2 regions of the Cohnella sp. LGH genome follow, and region 1 is predicted to be linked to the other one. Evidence: riboswitches for the same ligand, from Rfam matches in the RefSeq annotation. Region 1 holds a riboswitch; the other holds the start of a gene.
The links. Region 1 has a riboswitch for ZMP and ZTP ahead of J4772_RS33800 (TIGR01440 family protein). Riboswitches for the same ligand answer to the same signal wherever they lie in the genome.
Positions count from the first base shown of each region.

Region 2: it holds a riboswitch for ZMP and ZTP, as region 1 does, so the genes downstream of both, J4772_RS01990 (bifunctional 5,10-methylene-tetrahydrofolate dehydrogenase/5,10-methylene-tetrahydrofolate cyclohydrolase) here and J4772_RS33800 (TIGR01440 family protein) in region 1, are expected to answer to the same signal.

Region 1 is NZ_CP072117.1:8,192,039-8,199,571, forward strand. Features, by position in the region: gene J4772_RS33785 (glycosyltransferase) at 1-2,427, opposite strand, end outside; gene J4772_RS33790 (S-layer homology domain-containing protein) at 2,513-3,355, opposite strand; gene glyA (serine hydroxymethyltransferase) at 3,476-4,726, opposite strand; gene J4772_RS33800 (TIGR01440 family protein) at 4,789-5,403, opposite strand; ZMP/ZTP riboswitch at 5,775-5,857, opposite strand; gene J4772_RS33805 (low molecular weight protein arginine phosphatase) at 5,898-6,500, opposite strand; gene J4772_RS33810 (manganese efflux pump MntP) at 6,537-7,097, opposite strand; gene J4772_RS33815 (L-threonylcarbamoyladenylate synthase) at 7,220-7,533, opposite strand, start outside.
Region 2 is NZ_CP072117.1:498,704-506,236, forward strand. Features, by position in the region: gene J4772_RS01975 (GH116 family glycosyl hydrolase) at 1-2,401, shown strand, start outside; gene J4772_RS01980 (LacI family DNA-binding transcriptional regulator) at 2,404-3,477, shown strand; gene J4772_RS01985 (helix-turn-helix domain-containing protein) at 3,497-4,312, shown strand; ZMP/ZTP riboswitch at 4,389-4,468, shown strand; partial or broken gene J4772_RS01990 (bifunctional 5,10-methylene-tetrahydrofolate dehydrogenase/5,10-methylene-tetrahydrofolate cyclohydrolase) at 4,522-4,890, shown strand; gene J4772_RS01995 (nucleotidyltransferase domain-containing protein) at 4,914-5,765, shown strand; partial or broken gene J4772_RS02000 (rRNA adenine N-6-methyltransferase family protein) at 6,059-6,394, shown strand; gene J4772_RS02005 (YhgE/Pip domain-containing protein) at 6,461-7,533, opposite strand, start outside.

The sequences.
Region 1 (7,533 bases):
CCGGTTCTTCTCCAATCTGTAATACTTCACCCGACTGTCATGGGCGAAACGACGTACGATCGCCGCCACGTCATCGTCCGATCCGTCGTCTACGACGACGAGTTCCAGCTCCAGGTAGGTTTGAGCCAGAATGGCGCGAATGCTCTCGAATAAATAAAGCGTATCGTTATAGACGGGCAAAATCAGACTGACAAGCGGCCATCCCGATTGCCTAGTCGTTTCTGCCTGCTTCGTCAAGCTTCCCTCTCGCGAACGCGCAAATAGCGCGGACCACTCTGGCATATTCAAATAAGAGAATATCGGGGAAAGCATGCTTTGCGCCGCCGGCGAATCGACGGGGAAGGCTTCCATAATCGCCCGGGATATTCGGTCGTGCCCCTCGGCCGCATGCGTCTCGTAAATCGCCCCGGCAAGCCGATAAACGCAGCGCTCATTCGTATAGCCGGAGCTTTCCAAGCCTTGCCGCCAGGACACGAGCGCCCGCAATCTGTCTCCCGTCTGCCACTGAAGCTCGGCAATCAGGGACAACCAATCCGACTCGGTCGTCCGCACGTGCTTCGAATGGACGACCGGATTCGCTTTTAACGTGTCGACCAATAAGCCCAGCGCCTCCCGCTTCATTTCGTCCATCTCCGCGTTCGCGGCAAGCTTCCCGTAGAGATAGACGAAATCCAGCGTCTCCCTTGAGCCGAGCTCGGCTTCCATCGCGTTGTAGAGACACTCCGAAGCTTCCTCCGTCCTGCCCAGATTAATCAAAGCCAAAATTCGATAAAATTGAAAAGTCGGCCATTCCTCCGCCCCGTCCGGAGGCTGGCGCATATCCAATACCTCCTGGTACCTTTGGCAGGCGAAGGCGACAAGCATGCGCTGAATCGGCGGAGCTCCCAAGGAGATTTCGCGATAGGCGTTCCGCTTGTCCGATGAGACGACAAACGGTCTCTCTACGATAATTCCGGCGGTGCCCCGCGACAGGGAAAGCCCCGGATCGGCAATGCCCGAATTGGCCGCAACCCGGATTCGCCGCTCCGTCCATTCGCACCCCAGACGGTCCGAGTAGGCACGCACCAATACGTCTCCTCCGCAGGCAATCGTCTCCGCGAACGTCTCCTCATCCCATTCGGACGCAAGCCGCTCGTTGGGGTGCCATATCCACAAAATATCCGCCCGGCATGCAGCCGCGAATTTGGCTCCGGCTTGTTCCGCTCTTTGCTCCTCCACCCAACGGATGCGGCTTCTCTTTGGCCAATTTTTAGCGTCCTTGCCAAAGCTCGGCTTGGACCACAGTCCGATCTCGTACGGCATGTCCTTGAAGCGAAGCGAGAGATGCTCCAGCAATTCCTCGCGATCCGCCTCCAATTGCGGATGGACGATTAATATCGCCACTTTCATTTCTCGAACCTCTTTTCCGAACGTCTCCTCGATTTTTTTCGCCTTGACGGCGGCGATCCGTCCGTGCCGACGAATGACGTCAACGCGCGAACCGCAGTGATCCGGCAGAAATTCCGTTTGCCGCGCAACCTCCCGCTCCCATCGTCTATACCAGGCATAGGCCTCTTCCCAGCGTCGTTCGCTATAGCAAATTTCGATCTGGATCGCGTAAGGATCCGGATAAGAGGGCAAATCTTCAACGCTTGCCCGAATCGCCTGCTCGGCTTCCAATCCCTGCTCCAAATGCAGACAGGCCATGATTTTAAAATAGTGCGCTTGAGCCCTGCTGTACGCATCCGACCCCGCCAGCAAGCTAAGCGCGGAATTCGCGTATTCAATGCATTCGATGTAACTTCCGACATGGTGAAGCTCCGCTGCGAGGTAACGATGAATTCGTCCGTCGGAAGGGCGCGCCTGCAGCTCTCTGCCTAAAATCCTCATGTTCCTCCGGCTTTTGGCGAGATGGAATTCCGAGGAGTACCCAACGTGGCGGAAGGAAGCGAACGGACATTGCGCGTTCAGTCGCTTAATCCCATCGCAGGCTGCGACCAGCTTTTCGTGAATGCCACCCTCGTATCGATAGTGTCTAGGAGAAAAAAGCCGATCGACGTGAGTTACCGCCAACATCCGGTCGTCCTTCGTCTCGTAGTGGCGACATTCGAATGCGACAACCGTTTGCCGGGCAAGAGAAGCGAGCCACTCCTTGAGATCGGTTTCTCCTTTCCAGACAAACTCTTCGTCCGCATCGATCACCAGAACCCAATCCGCCCCATCCGCGTATTTCAGCGAAATATTTCGCGCCTCGCCGAAATGATCGTTCCACTCCGCTTCGTAAACTCGGGCGCCGAGCTCACGGGCCGTTTGGACACTGCCGTCCTCGGACCCCGTATCCACGATGACGATGTCGTCCAAGTGCGGCATTACGCTTCGCACGGCTTTGGCCAAAGACGCCTCATTGTTTCTCGTCAGCATGCAGCATACGATTTTCATCCCGCTCATTTCTTTCTCGCCTCGTGAAATAGGAAAGGCCGTTACCCGCTCTCGGGTGAAAGCGGGATAACGTCCTCGGAAATCCGCTGCCCGATCAGACCGACGGATCGCTGTTCGAAATCTTCTTCCCTTCGTCTAGCAGCGCTTTTACGCTTTCCTTGTACGCCTCGAAGTTGTCGCCGTTGATAAATGCCGAGGTGACCAAGGCCACTTCCTTGCGATCGACCTGGCTCTTGGGAGCGAATCTGCCGCCTGGCGCCGAGAGCAAGTCGGCTTCGAGGGCGGCCTGGACGTAAGGCTTGGCCCACGAACTGATCTCGCTAGCATCGCTGACCGCCAATCCGCCCCCTTTGCCCACGATGCTTGTCTGCGTAATCCGAACCAAAATGACGGCTAGTTCCTCTCTTGTAAGAACGGCGTTCGGACGGAAGCTGCCGTCCGAGCCCGTCATGACTCCCAATCTGTCCATGACGCTGATGTATTTCAAGCCCCAATGGTCTTTGCTCACGTCCTTGAAATCCGATACCGGCGCGAGCGTCGCGTTCAGGTTTAACGATCTGGCCAAAATTGCGGCAACCTGGGCGCGGGTCAATTTTCCTTCCAGATTGAGCTGCCCTTTGTCGTCGCCAACCATAATGGCCTTCTCCATCAGTTCGTTTACCGCCGCCTGCAGCGCGTCTGGACTTCTTGCCTCGTCGGCCGCGAATACCGCGACCGGCGCTGCCAGCGCATTGGCGACCATCGCCGAAGAAACGACATATCTCGTTATCTTGCTTTTCTTATCGATATTCAAATCTACTTCCTCCGTTTCGGTAGGCTGCATAATTAAGCGACCGTGCGCGGTCAAGCTTCGACATCCTTCGAGGAGTATTATAGTTTGCTCTCTGTAATGCCGGTAAGTGACCGCCGTCATCGTTTTTGTCATCGTTTTGGTCACCCAGGGTCATGTCCTCCCCACGCGCTTAGCTCGAAAAAGACACCGGAACGCAAAAAAAGCCCTCCGGCTTCCAGTCAGGAAGCAAGAGGGCTTGTGCTTATATTCTATGCAACCAAAGCATTAGTACGCCAGGTTCGGGTACAAAGGATACTGCGCAGTCAGATCGGCGACCATCTTGCGGGCTTGCGCCAGCGTCGCTTCGTCCTTCGTATTTCTCAACGTCAGAGCGATGACCTTGGCGATCGTCTTCATCGCTTCGACGTCCATGCCGCGCGTCGTAACGGCCGGCGTGCCGAGACGGATGCCGCTCGTAATGAACGGGCTGGTCGGATCGAACGGAATCGCGTTCTTGTTAACGGTAATCGCTACGGAGTCGAGCACATGCTCCGCCTCTTTGCCCGTAATGTTCAAGTTGCGCGTATCGATTAGCATCAGGTGGTTGTCGGTGCCGCCGGATACGATGTTCAGACCTTCGGCGACAAGCGCTTCGGACAGCGCCTTGGCGTTGATGACAACGTTGCGCGCATAATCCTTGAACGAAGGCTGGAGCGCTTCGCCGAGCGCGACCGCTTTAGCCGCGATGATGTGCATCAGCGGACCGCCTTGCGTGCCCGGGAATACCGCTTTGTCGATCGCCGCCGCCCAAGCTTTGCGGCACAGAATCAAGCCGCCGCGAGGACCGCGCAGCGTCTTGTGCGTCGTCGTCGTAACGAAGTGCGCGTACGGCACCGGATTCTGGTGCTCGCCGCCGGCTACAAGACCTGCGATATGCGCCATGTCGACCATGAACAGCGCGCCTACGTCGTTGGCGATTTGGCCGATTTTCTCGAAATCGATCGCGCGCGGATAAGCGGATGCGCCTGCAACAATTAGACGAGGACGGTGCTTAAACGCCGCCTTGCGCAGCTCTTCGTAATCGATCGTGAACGTCTGGTCGTTAACTCCGTAAGCGACGAAGTTGTACAGCAGGCCGGACGCGTTCGCCGGATTGCCGTGCGTCAAGTGGCCGCCGTGCGCCAAATTCATGCCCAGTACCGTATCGCCCGGCTTCAGAACGGCCAGATAGACGGCCAGGTTCGCCTGAGCGCCGGAGTGAGGCTGCACGTTGGCGTGCTCGGCTCCGAACAGTTCCTTCGCACGATCGCGAGCGATTTGCTCCGGGATGTCGACGTATTCGCAGCCGCCATAGTAACGCTTGCCCGGGTAGCCTTCCGCATATTTATTAGTCAGAACTGTGCCCATCGTTTCGAGAACGGCTTCGCTGACGATATTTTCGGAAGCGATCAGTTCGATGTTGTCGCGTTGACGTTTCAGTTCCAGGTTCAGGGCTTCGACGATTTCCGGATCTTGATTGCGCAAATTTTCCAACATAATAGCTATTCCTCCCGTTTTGTAGTCCGTTTTTTTTGTTCCTTTGCTCATTCGATAAAGCGTTAATCGCAAGCAGGCGACGAGGGACTGCCGCCAGACTCTCCCGCGATGGAAGCATTTCGGCCATCCTGCTCGTAAACGGCTCTTGCGCCCCCGATCAACTTCGGCCGAGTGGCGGCCATGTTAACCCGAGCGTGCCCAACCTCGCGGATGGACGGCCTGAGAGGCACGGCGACGGGACGAAGATGCATCCCGATGAGCGTCTCGCCGATATCGATGCCGGCATGGGCTTGCACTGCCTCGACGAGACAGGGCTCCTCCAGTCGGCGATAAGCGTAGGCGGCCATCGACCCGCCCGCTTTCGGGACGGGAACCGCAGCCACCTCGGTCCAGCCTTGAGCTTCGGCTAGCCGCCGCTCGGCCACGAGCGCCCGGTTCAGATGCTCGCAGCATTGCCAGACGACATGCACCCCGACGCGCGCCCGCACCCGTTCGACCCCTTCATGAATCAGGCTCGCAACCTCCTCCGCCCCGAAGGTTCCGATCCGCTGTCCTCGCACTTCGCTCGTGCTGACTCCCAGCACGACAATCTGGCCCGGACGGAGCTTGCCCATCCTCACCAATTCGTCCATCAACATTTCCGCTTGATCGACGATCGAACGAGACTCCGCAGTCATACCTGCCATCCTCCTAGGGCGTGTCTGCATACTCCGAGGGCAGCAGATTTTGCCGAATTTTCGTCCCATGCAAGGAACTTTTGTGAAGGCGTACCGGGGGTACGTCAAGCAAAAGTGACGAAGCAGGGGGCGAAAAGGCGGTGAAAGACGCCCCCGAGCGGGTTTGCAGACATGCCCTCGCCGCACAGTTGTTCCGTTAGACGACAATACAGGTATTATACCTGAATTTACCGGGCTCAAACATAGGACGGGTGTCGAACGATGTCGCATTAACGCCTCCAGCCGGCGTCCCGATCGGCTTCAAACCAAGTTCGAACAACCTCTTCAAGAGGTAAAAAGACAAAAAAGAGCAAGCGCGCTTATAGCACGCTGCTCTTCGCCCAGGCGACCGGCCGTCATTCCGATGCTCCACCGTGGTATACTCCACTTGTCGTCGCCAGTTACATCGGAATCTTGAAGTTATAGGATCATCATACCTAAGCTTCGCAAAAAAATCAATCACCGGCTCGCGAATTTCCGCGATCCCGGTCCCACTTATCGATCAGCATCAATAAAATATCCTCGATTTCGTCGGCTGTCCGCTCATAGAGCGACAACGGGCCTCCGAACGGATCGGCGACATCGAAGTCCGGAATTCGGCGCTGCAGCTCGAATAGCCGTACCTTCTCCTCGTCCGTCATCGGCTCGCCGAGCAGCTGCTTTACCTGCCACTCCGAATAGATCCGTTCCGCCTCCGCCACATCGTCCATAACCGGATCTCCGCGCAGCGCATATTCCTTCAGCGTGAACGTCTTGGACAGCGCTTCGGGATAACGTTCCAGAATCGCCCTCTTGTGCCCGGCCGTCATCGTCAGGATGAGGTTGGCCCAGACTACCTCTTCCGCGCTTAACGAAGTCGAAGTTCCGGGTATCTCCAGTTTGCGCCTTTTGAGCGTCTCCGCCGCATTCGGCGAAATCGGCGAGCCGTTAGCCGCGGCTATGCCTGCGGAGCGAATCTCGAGCGGCTTGCCGCTGCGCGCGGCCAAATCCTTGAAGATCGCCTCGGCCATGGGACTACGGCAAGTGTTGCCCGTGCATACGATCAAAACCCGATTCATATTCTCCCCCTGCTTGCATAGTTGATGGATAACTCTCTATATCAGAAATAATAGACCAAATCCGAACAAAATAACACCGCCAAGCGCCTCGCCATATCCTCCCAGGCTCCGGCTTGCTTTTCTCCCGAGCATCAGTCCGAACACGCTCAGCATTCCGCCGAACAGCCCGAACATCAGCACGGTTAGCCACACATGCGCAGAGAACATCCCCAAGGATACCCCGACGGAAAAGGAATCGACGCTCACGCTAAATGCAAATACGAGCATCCCCCATAAGGTACGATGATTGATCGAATCCACCGACTCCCCGCGCAAGGAGCTGTACACCATATGCCCTCCAAGCAGAAGCAGCAGCGCTCCGGCTGCGGAAGTGGCGATCCCTCCGAGCAGTTCGCTGACGTATTGCCCCGTATACATGCCGCCGAGCGGCATCAGCACATGGAAAATGCCGATCAGCGTGCTCAGCTTCAAAATATCGTACAGCCGCACGCCCTTCAAACCGATGCCGATCCCTAGCGAGAACGCGTCCATGCCCAAAGCGACCGCCATCACCAGAATGGTCAGCGCCTGACCGGTTGCCGCAGACACGTCAACCATGCTTGTCCCTCCTTGCATTCAACCGACGCCGCGAGTTATCGCGGCGCAAGCTTGCCGCCTGTCCCTCTCCACAACATATGCGGACAAGACGGCGATCATGCAAAAGGGAGGAATGCCGGCCGTTAGCGGGCTTCGATCTCGCGTCCTCCGGAGGCTTTGCGCAGCCGGTTCATCAGCGCAGCGCCGATCCCGTCCTCGGGATAGCCTTCGGCGACGATATAATCGATGCCCTGTTCATCGCATTCGCGCAGCGTCGCATACAAAGTCTGCGCAGCCTTCCCGGGTTCATTGCGAGGGCCGCAGTCGTAGACAATGTCCGCCCGGTAGCCCGCGACGTGTTCCGAACAGCTCAGCACGGCCACTCGCTTCCCTGCGTCCGCGGCTTGGCGCGCCTGGGCCTGCACGGTCGAGGACAGCCGTTCGAACGCACCCGTAA
Region 2 (7,533 bases), 1.2 Mb from region 1:
GCTGGGGGCAGGCATGTTCTGCCTGGAGGGCACGGGTGCAATGACGCACTTCTCCCTAAGGAATACGCCGGATCTGCTCAATGAGCCAATCATTTTCTCCGCTGTTCACATTCGCGACGGGAACGAGTCGATCGCGCGAGTGCTGGAAGGGCCGGTTCAGGATTGGAAAATATTCAACAGCCGGTCGACGGATTTCGGAGGAGCCGGCAACGGGCAGACGGGCAAGCATTATGGGCTGCCGCGATTCGCCGAATGTGCCTTCACCGGACAATTCCCGTTCGGACGTGTGAATCTGAGAGACGACACGCTGCCCATCGAAGCCGTCGTCACGGGCTGGAGTCCTTTCGATCCGGCGGATGTCGATCATTCCAGTCTGCCTGTCGCGGCATTGGAAATTACTTTAATCAACCGGACGAAGCGGCGTCTCGAATTGATTTATTCTTTTCACGCGACGAACTTTATGAAGATTGAAGACTCTGAGGGCAACCGGGTTGCAGCGGGGATCGTACCCGGCGGATTCATACTTGAGCAGGATCCGACGGAAGGGAAACCATGGGAGCAAGGCGCCTTCTCCGCAGCCGTCGACCATCCGAACGCCGTAGCGGACTGCTCCTGGTTTAGAGGGGGATGGTTCGATCCGCTCACCATGTTGTGGAATGCCGTGGAAACGGGCGTGTCGCAGGAGAAACCTCCGTTGGCAGCGGGAGATCGGCCGAGTCCGGGCGCGAGCTTGTATGTGCCGTTGACGCTGGAGCCGGAAGGCGAGCAACAGGTGAGGTTGCAATTGTGCTGGTATGTGCCCGAATCCAATGTTTCTACTGAAGAGTTTGACAAGACGAACAAGAAATACGTCGAATGGCCGCATTTTCATAAACCCTGGTACGCTGGCAGATTTGGAAGTATCAAAGAAGTCGCTCAGTATTGGAAAACCCATTACGATCGCCTTCGGGAGAGAAGCGCCCTGTTCAGCGATACGTTCTTCGACACGACGATGCCGCCGGAATTGACGGAGGCGGTCGCGGCCAATCTCAGTATTTTGAAGTCGCCAACCGTGCTTCGACAAACAGATGGCCGGTTGTGGGGCTGGGAGGGGTGCTTCGATTTAGGAGGCTGCTGCCACGGTACTTGCACGCATGTGTGGAATTATGCCCAGGCGATCCCCCATCTGTTTCCTTCATTAGAGAGAGGGATCAGGGAGACGGAGCTTGGCGAAGGGATGGATGAACGCGGACATCAGACGATTCGGGTTCCTCTCCCCATCCGTCCGGCGGATCATGAGCATCGGGCAGCGAGCGACGGGCAGCTGGGCGGCTTGATGCGAGTGTACCGGGAATGGAAAATAAGCGGCGATACGGCCTGGATGAAGCGGCAGTGGCCCAAGCTGGCTCTCAGTCTGCAATATGCGATGGACACATGGGACCCGGATCGCCAGGGAATATTGGTTGAACCGCATCACAACACTTACGACATTGAATTTTGGGGCCCTGACGGCATGTGTACGTCCATTTATCTAGGCGCGCTGAAGGCAGCTTCGCTTATGGCTGCGGAAGCGGGAGAGAGTGCGGAGAGAATCGCAGAATTCGAGGAGCTGTACCGCCGAGGACGAGATTATATGGAGAACGAGTTGTTTAATGGAGAGTATTTCGAACAACAGATCAAGTGGATAGGTCTGAGGGAAGCGGCGCCTACCGGGGAGCAGGAGACGTGGAACGGGGATTACTCGGAGGAAGCGATCGAATTGCTGCGCAAGGAAGGGCCGAAGTATCAGTACGGCAAAGGGTGCCTGTCCGATGGCGTCATTGGGGCCTGGTTGGCCCACATGTGCGGGCTCGGCCACATTCTTGACCCGGGCAAGGTGCGCAGCCATCTGATCAGCGTTTACCGTTACAATCACGTCCGCGACTTGAGCGTGCACGCCAATCCGCAGCGTCCGGGCTTTGCGCTTGGCCGGGAAGGCGGCCTGCTGTTGTGCACTTGGCCCAAGGGCGGCAAGCTGTCGCTGCCGTTCATCTACAGCAACGAAGTGTGGACGGGAATCGAATACCAAGTGGCGTCTCATCTGCTGACGATGGGGTGCGTAGAAGAAGCCCTCGACATCGTGCGCGTATGCCGGGATCGTTACGATGGAAGTATCCGCAACCCTTATGACGAATACGAATGCGGCCATTGGTACGCAAGAGCGATGGCTTCCTACGGGTTGATTCAGAGCTGGAGCGGGGTCCGCTACGACGCAAGCAATCGGGTGCTCTACCTGGAGGATCATCCCGGCAAGCCGTTCCGCAGTTTCCTGAGCGTAGAAGGGGGATACGGGACGGTAGCGTTCGACGGCAACGAGGTGTCTGTGGAAGTGAAGTCGGGATCCATTCCAATCGATAATATCGTTAAAGCTGCAGGAGGATAACCATGAATACGAAGTTCGGCCCAAGCAGAAAACCCGGCGTCAAGAAGATAGCGGATAAGACTGGCTTCTCTCCCGCTACCGTGTCCCTTGTGCTAAATAACAAAGGCACGTTCACGGAAGAAACCAAGCACGCCATACGGCAAGCCTACACGGAGCTCAGTCACGATCTGGCCGTCAGCGAAGGCAAACCGTTCGTCCGACTATTGATCGAGGAAACGATCGCGGTGCACAACGATTCGTATAATGGCGAGATTCTCCGCGCGATTGAAATCGAGTGCCGCCTGCTTGGATTTGAAGTGATGCTGAATTTCGTAAGGGCCGGAGACGAGCCGCTGTCATGGTTGGAAAATATTTCGGGGCTTATCCTGCTCGGCGGCGGATTGATTACCGACGAGATCGTTCAGGAATTGAGAGGATATGCCGTACCGATGGTGCTCGTCGACAATTACACGCACACAGGCGACGGATTATCCGTTCACTCGGATCATTACGGGGCAGGTTACTTGGCGACGGAGTATTTGATCCGCAATGGACATACCCACATCGGTTTCATCAGCGGACCGGCGAAGTACAAACCGCTGATCGACCGTTATGCGGGCTACTGCGCCGCGCTGAGAGAGAACGGACTAACGCTTGTGACGGACTACATTACGCCTAACTTCGACCGTAAGTACATTAAAGGATATTACGAAATGAAATATTTGCTGGAGTTGCCCCGCAGGCCCACCGCGGTCTTCGCGGTTAGCGACCGATCGGCGTTCGGAGCGCTGCAAGCGCTGCAGGACGCAGGTTTGACTCCCGGGCGCGACATCGAACTGATCGGGTGCGACAATATTAGCGGCGACCAGGAGATTAAGCGGCGAATACCGACTGTACACATTCCGCGAGCAGAGGTAGGTCAGATGGCCGCTCGTTTCCTGCTGGAGGCGATGAGGGGCAATGAACTGAGCGGCAAGGTTATCATTCCCGGTCGGCTGGTGTTGCCGGAGACGTCGGAAGCGGCGGCGGGGGGCGCGCAGGGCAATGCAGTAACCGCTGCGGCCGGCGGGAGCGAATCCGGCCAGCACTTCTCATAAGCGATGCGGAGGGATAGGCATGGGCAAGGATATCCGCCACTTTACGCCTTTCGTCAGAGTTGCCGCGGACAGCGTGCATCCTGTTCCGTGGATTATCAAAGAGCATATCGCGAAGGAATATGAAATTTTGTATGTGAAAGAAGGGGAGCTGTCCGTCGTGGCAGACAGCCGCAGCTATCGCGGTTTGCCGGGTGATTTATTCCTGTTCCGCCCGGGACAGAGCTATTCGATTCGCTCCGTTTCGAAGCAGGCGATTCGCAGGCTGTACCTTCAGTTCGGTCTGGAGCGGGGAACGGGGGCGCACGAGGACCCTTCGCCGCTGCCTCTGGACTCGCTGCCGATCGGAATCCAGCTGCGGGAGCCGGCTATGTTCGAGCAGAAGCTGCTCGATATCATCCATGAACGCGATCAGCAGATGCTCTACTATGAGATCAGGACCGTCGGCATGGTTATCGAATTGCTCGCCTGCTTGATGCGGGAGCGCCACTGGCAGAGGTTGCCGTATGTTCACATCAACCGGGAAGTGCTGCTGAAGGTGCAGCAGTATTTATACCTTCGTGCAGACTGTCACGTTACGCTCGACGAGTTGTCGTGCGAATTCTGCTTCAGTAAGTTTTACCTGAACCGTATGTTTCGCGACGCGTTCCAGGTCAGCCCCATGCAATATCATCAACAGATTCGGTTGGAGAAAGCCAAACAAGCGATTCAGTTGACCAATCGGCCACTGACCCAAATCGCTGAACAATTCGGGTATCCCAACGTGCACGCATTCAGCAGATCGTTCAAGAAGAAGCAGGGGGTTCCGCCGTCCTTCTATCGAACCGGTAACAATTGAACGCTTGACCATATCGCCTTCCGGCTGACATTAGTGTTGAATCTGTTAAATATTTCTGTCAGAATGCAATTAGATGTTCGGTATGCGTAACTGGCGAAACGTGGAGTACCACGGGGGAGCGCATACTTCATACAGCCGGTCGCCTGGGCAGAGGTAAGGAGTAAATTTCCTTGCCTCTTTATGTTTTTAACTGGGAGAAAGGGATGATGAGGCATGCGGTAGTCATCGGAAGAAGCCCCATTCTCGGCAAACCTGTATCGGCCATGTTGTTGAACAAAGATGCGACGGTAACCACATGTCACTCCAAGACAGTGAATCTGGAGGAGTTTGTGAGAGCGGCAGATATCGTTGTCGCAGCAGTCGGAAAACCGCGCTTCGTTAAAGGCGACTGGGTTAAGCCCGGGGCTGTTGTGTTGGATGCCGGATACAACCCGGGAAATATCGGCGATGTGGATTATGAGGCATGCCTTCCGCATGTATCCGCCATAACTCCGGTTCCCGCCGGAGTAGGTCCTGTGACCATCGCCACGTTATTGAAGCACACGGTTGCCGCCGCTATGAAAGCTCAAGGATACTAATTCCGGATGGGAGCGAGCGAGAGATGAGCGTGCAAAGCACAATTTCTTATATAGTCGAAAGTTTAAAGCACATCAACGGGATAAGCGCACTGGTTCTTGGCGGCTCAAGAGCCAGAGGGACTGAAGGACCGAGCTCCGATATTGATATCGGGATTTACTACGATTCCGATAAAGGGTTGGACATTCCCAAGCTTCGCCGGGTCGCGACTGTACTCGATGACGAGCATAGAGACAACTTAGTGACAGAGATTGGCGACTGGGGACCCTGGATTAACGGCGGCGGCTGGTTGAAGGTGAATGAAACTCCGGTCGATTTTTTGTTGCGCGATCAAAATAAAGTGTCGCGAGTGATCGAACAGTGTGCTGCGGGAGAGCTTACTATCGATTATCAGCCAGGGCATCCCCACGGCTTCGTCAACTCGATTTATTTTGCGGAAGTCGCATCGTGTAAAGTGTTATGGGACCCGTCCGGCGTCATAGATAAACTGAAGAACAGAACAACGCCTTACCCGCCCGCTTTTCAAAAAGCAACCCTACAGAAATTTTTTTGGGAGGCGTCCTTTTCTCTCGAAAACGGATATAAAGGAGTCTACAAAAACGATTTGTCTTATGTCGCAGGCTGTTGTTTCAGAGCGGTAGCCTGCTTGAATCAAGTTTTGTTTGCAATTAACGAAACCTGCTTGATGAACGAGAAAGGGGCTGCCGCGATCGCCGATTCGTTTAAAGCGGTGCCAGACAGCTACTCTCAAAGAATAAACCATATTTTCACCTTGCTCACAGCAGAACAAGATAGTTCAAGGGAAGCTTTAAGCCTGTTGCGCGAGCTTATTGATGAAACGGAGCGGCTCCTGAAAAGCGAAACGCTTCCGCGCTAGAGGGATACTAAGCCATTTCTTACCTTTTGACGGCAGTGAGTGAGACAGTATGCCTTTCTTTGCATCTGGAGATGTGCTAAAATAACTTCAATTCGAGGATCGGAGGGTTGTCCTAACAATGGGTGTTATAAATTATTTCAGATTGCGTTCTGTCTCTTTGGCCACTAATTAAATAGTGAACAAAGGCTCTGCCTGCGTGCGGAGCACAACGGAATCGGTCTGCCCATTTTAGGATATCCTGCTGCAAATAGGGATGAAGGGGACAGCGCGTCTGTCTCTTTTTTGCGTTTCAGTTCGAGATGCGAGCGATGGTGCCGCGCACTCATTTTGCTCCGCCCCCGAGCGTTGATGCGGCAATTGTGCGAATTGTCCGAAGGGATCGTCCGCTCATGTCCGCTAAAGAGGGGAATAAATTCATTGCATTCGCAGCTTATGCGCTGAGTGAGCCGAGACAGCCGGTGGCTGATACGTTTACAGGGATTTTTACGCCGGTTCAGTTGAAAATGGCCTTAAAGAACGCAAAAGTTGATCGGGAACAACCCGTGGCTTTATTGTCGCTGGAGCAGTGGGCGTCGCTCTTTCATACGATGCTTCAATATGTGGCACCTAATCGTTGGCCGAGAAAATAAGTCACTTTCTTGAACGGCAGGAAAGCATGCCAATCAGTCTCTCGATTCGCATGCTTTCCTATTGGTTTAAGCTTTTTGCTGTACCGGTACGGAGCGAGGCTTCAAGACGGAAGCCACGATAACGACGGCGCTCGTCAAGCCGATCCAGGTGAGGGAGGATACGGCGCCGTTCCAGTTCAGACCCTGGCCGAAGAAGAACAGCTCTCGAAGACCCTCGACCATAAAACGCATCGGCAGCCAAGAATAGATCCAATCCCGATAGAAGGGCGACATCATTTCCGGGGCCAGAGCAAGCAGAGGCGCGCCGAAGAACAGGGTTAAGGCAAAGATGGCAATTCCTTTAATGCCCAGCCACGACACGACGGCAGATATCATCAGGAAAAAGCTGAAGAAGGTAATCGTCAGGAAAAGCGCCGTGTCGGTAAATTGCGGGATATGCAGTCCCACCATGTCTTTTGCGAGCCATGTCAATCCGAAGCCCACGACGACCGCAACAACGGCTCCCGCTGCAATCTGAATGAGCTTAGCGGACAGGGTGTCCCTGCGGTTTTGGACCGTATGCTTGCTAATTCCGAGAAACAGAATCGCCGCGCTCGCCATGCATGCCATCCAAAGCGGCTGGAACAAGGATATGGGAGCGTTGCCGTTTGCGCTTTTCGTACCGATCTCGTTGACATTGGTTACCTTCTTGGCAATTGGGGTTGCCAGGAGGGACGCTTGCTCAACTGTCAGCGTTGCTCCTTGTTTTTGGAAGCCGCCGAGTATTTGAGTGCGAACATTATTGTTAAGGGTGTCCACGACTCCGTTCAGCATTTGTCCAGCTATTGTGGAAGCCGCCGTATTCATACCTTGATTGATGAAGATTTGCAGCTCGGGAGAAGCGGGCGTCTCGGTCCGCAAGGAAGCCTGCTTCGCGCTAAAGTCTTGCGGGATGACAAGCGCCGCATAGTATTCCTGGTTGTTCAGCCCGGATTGCATTTCTTCGACGCTGCCGACTTCCACCCATTTAATGGCGGGCTCCTCGCCGGCTGCCGACGAAACGTTGCTCCGCATCATATCGACGATCGTTTGCCCCATATTCATCTTCGGTTGGTTAGGAATCTCCACTCCCTGATCTTCGTTGATGACGGCGATCGGCA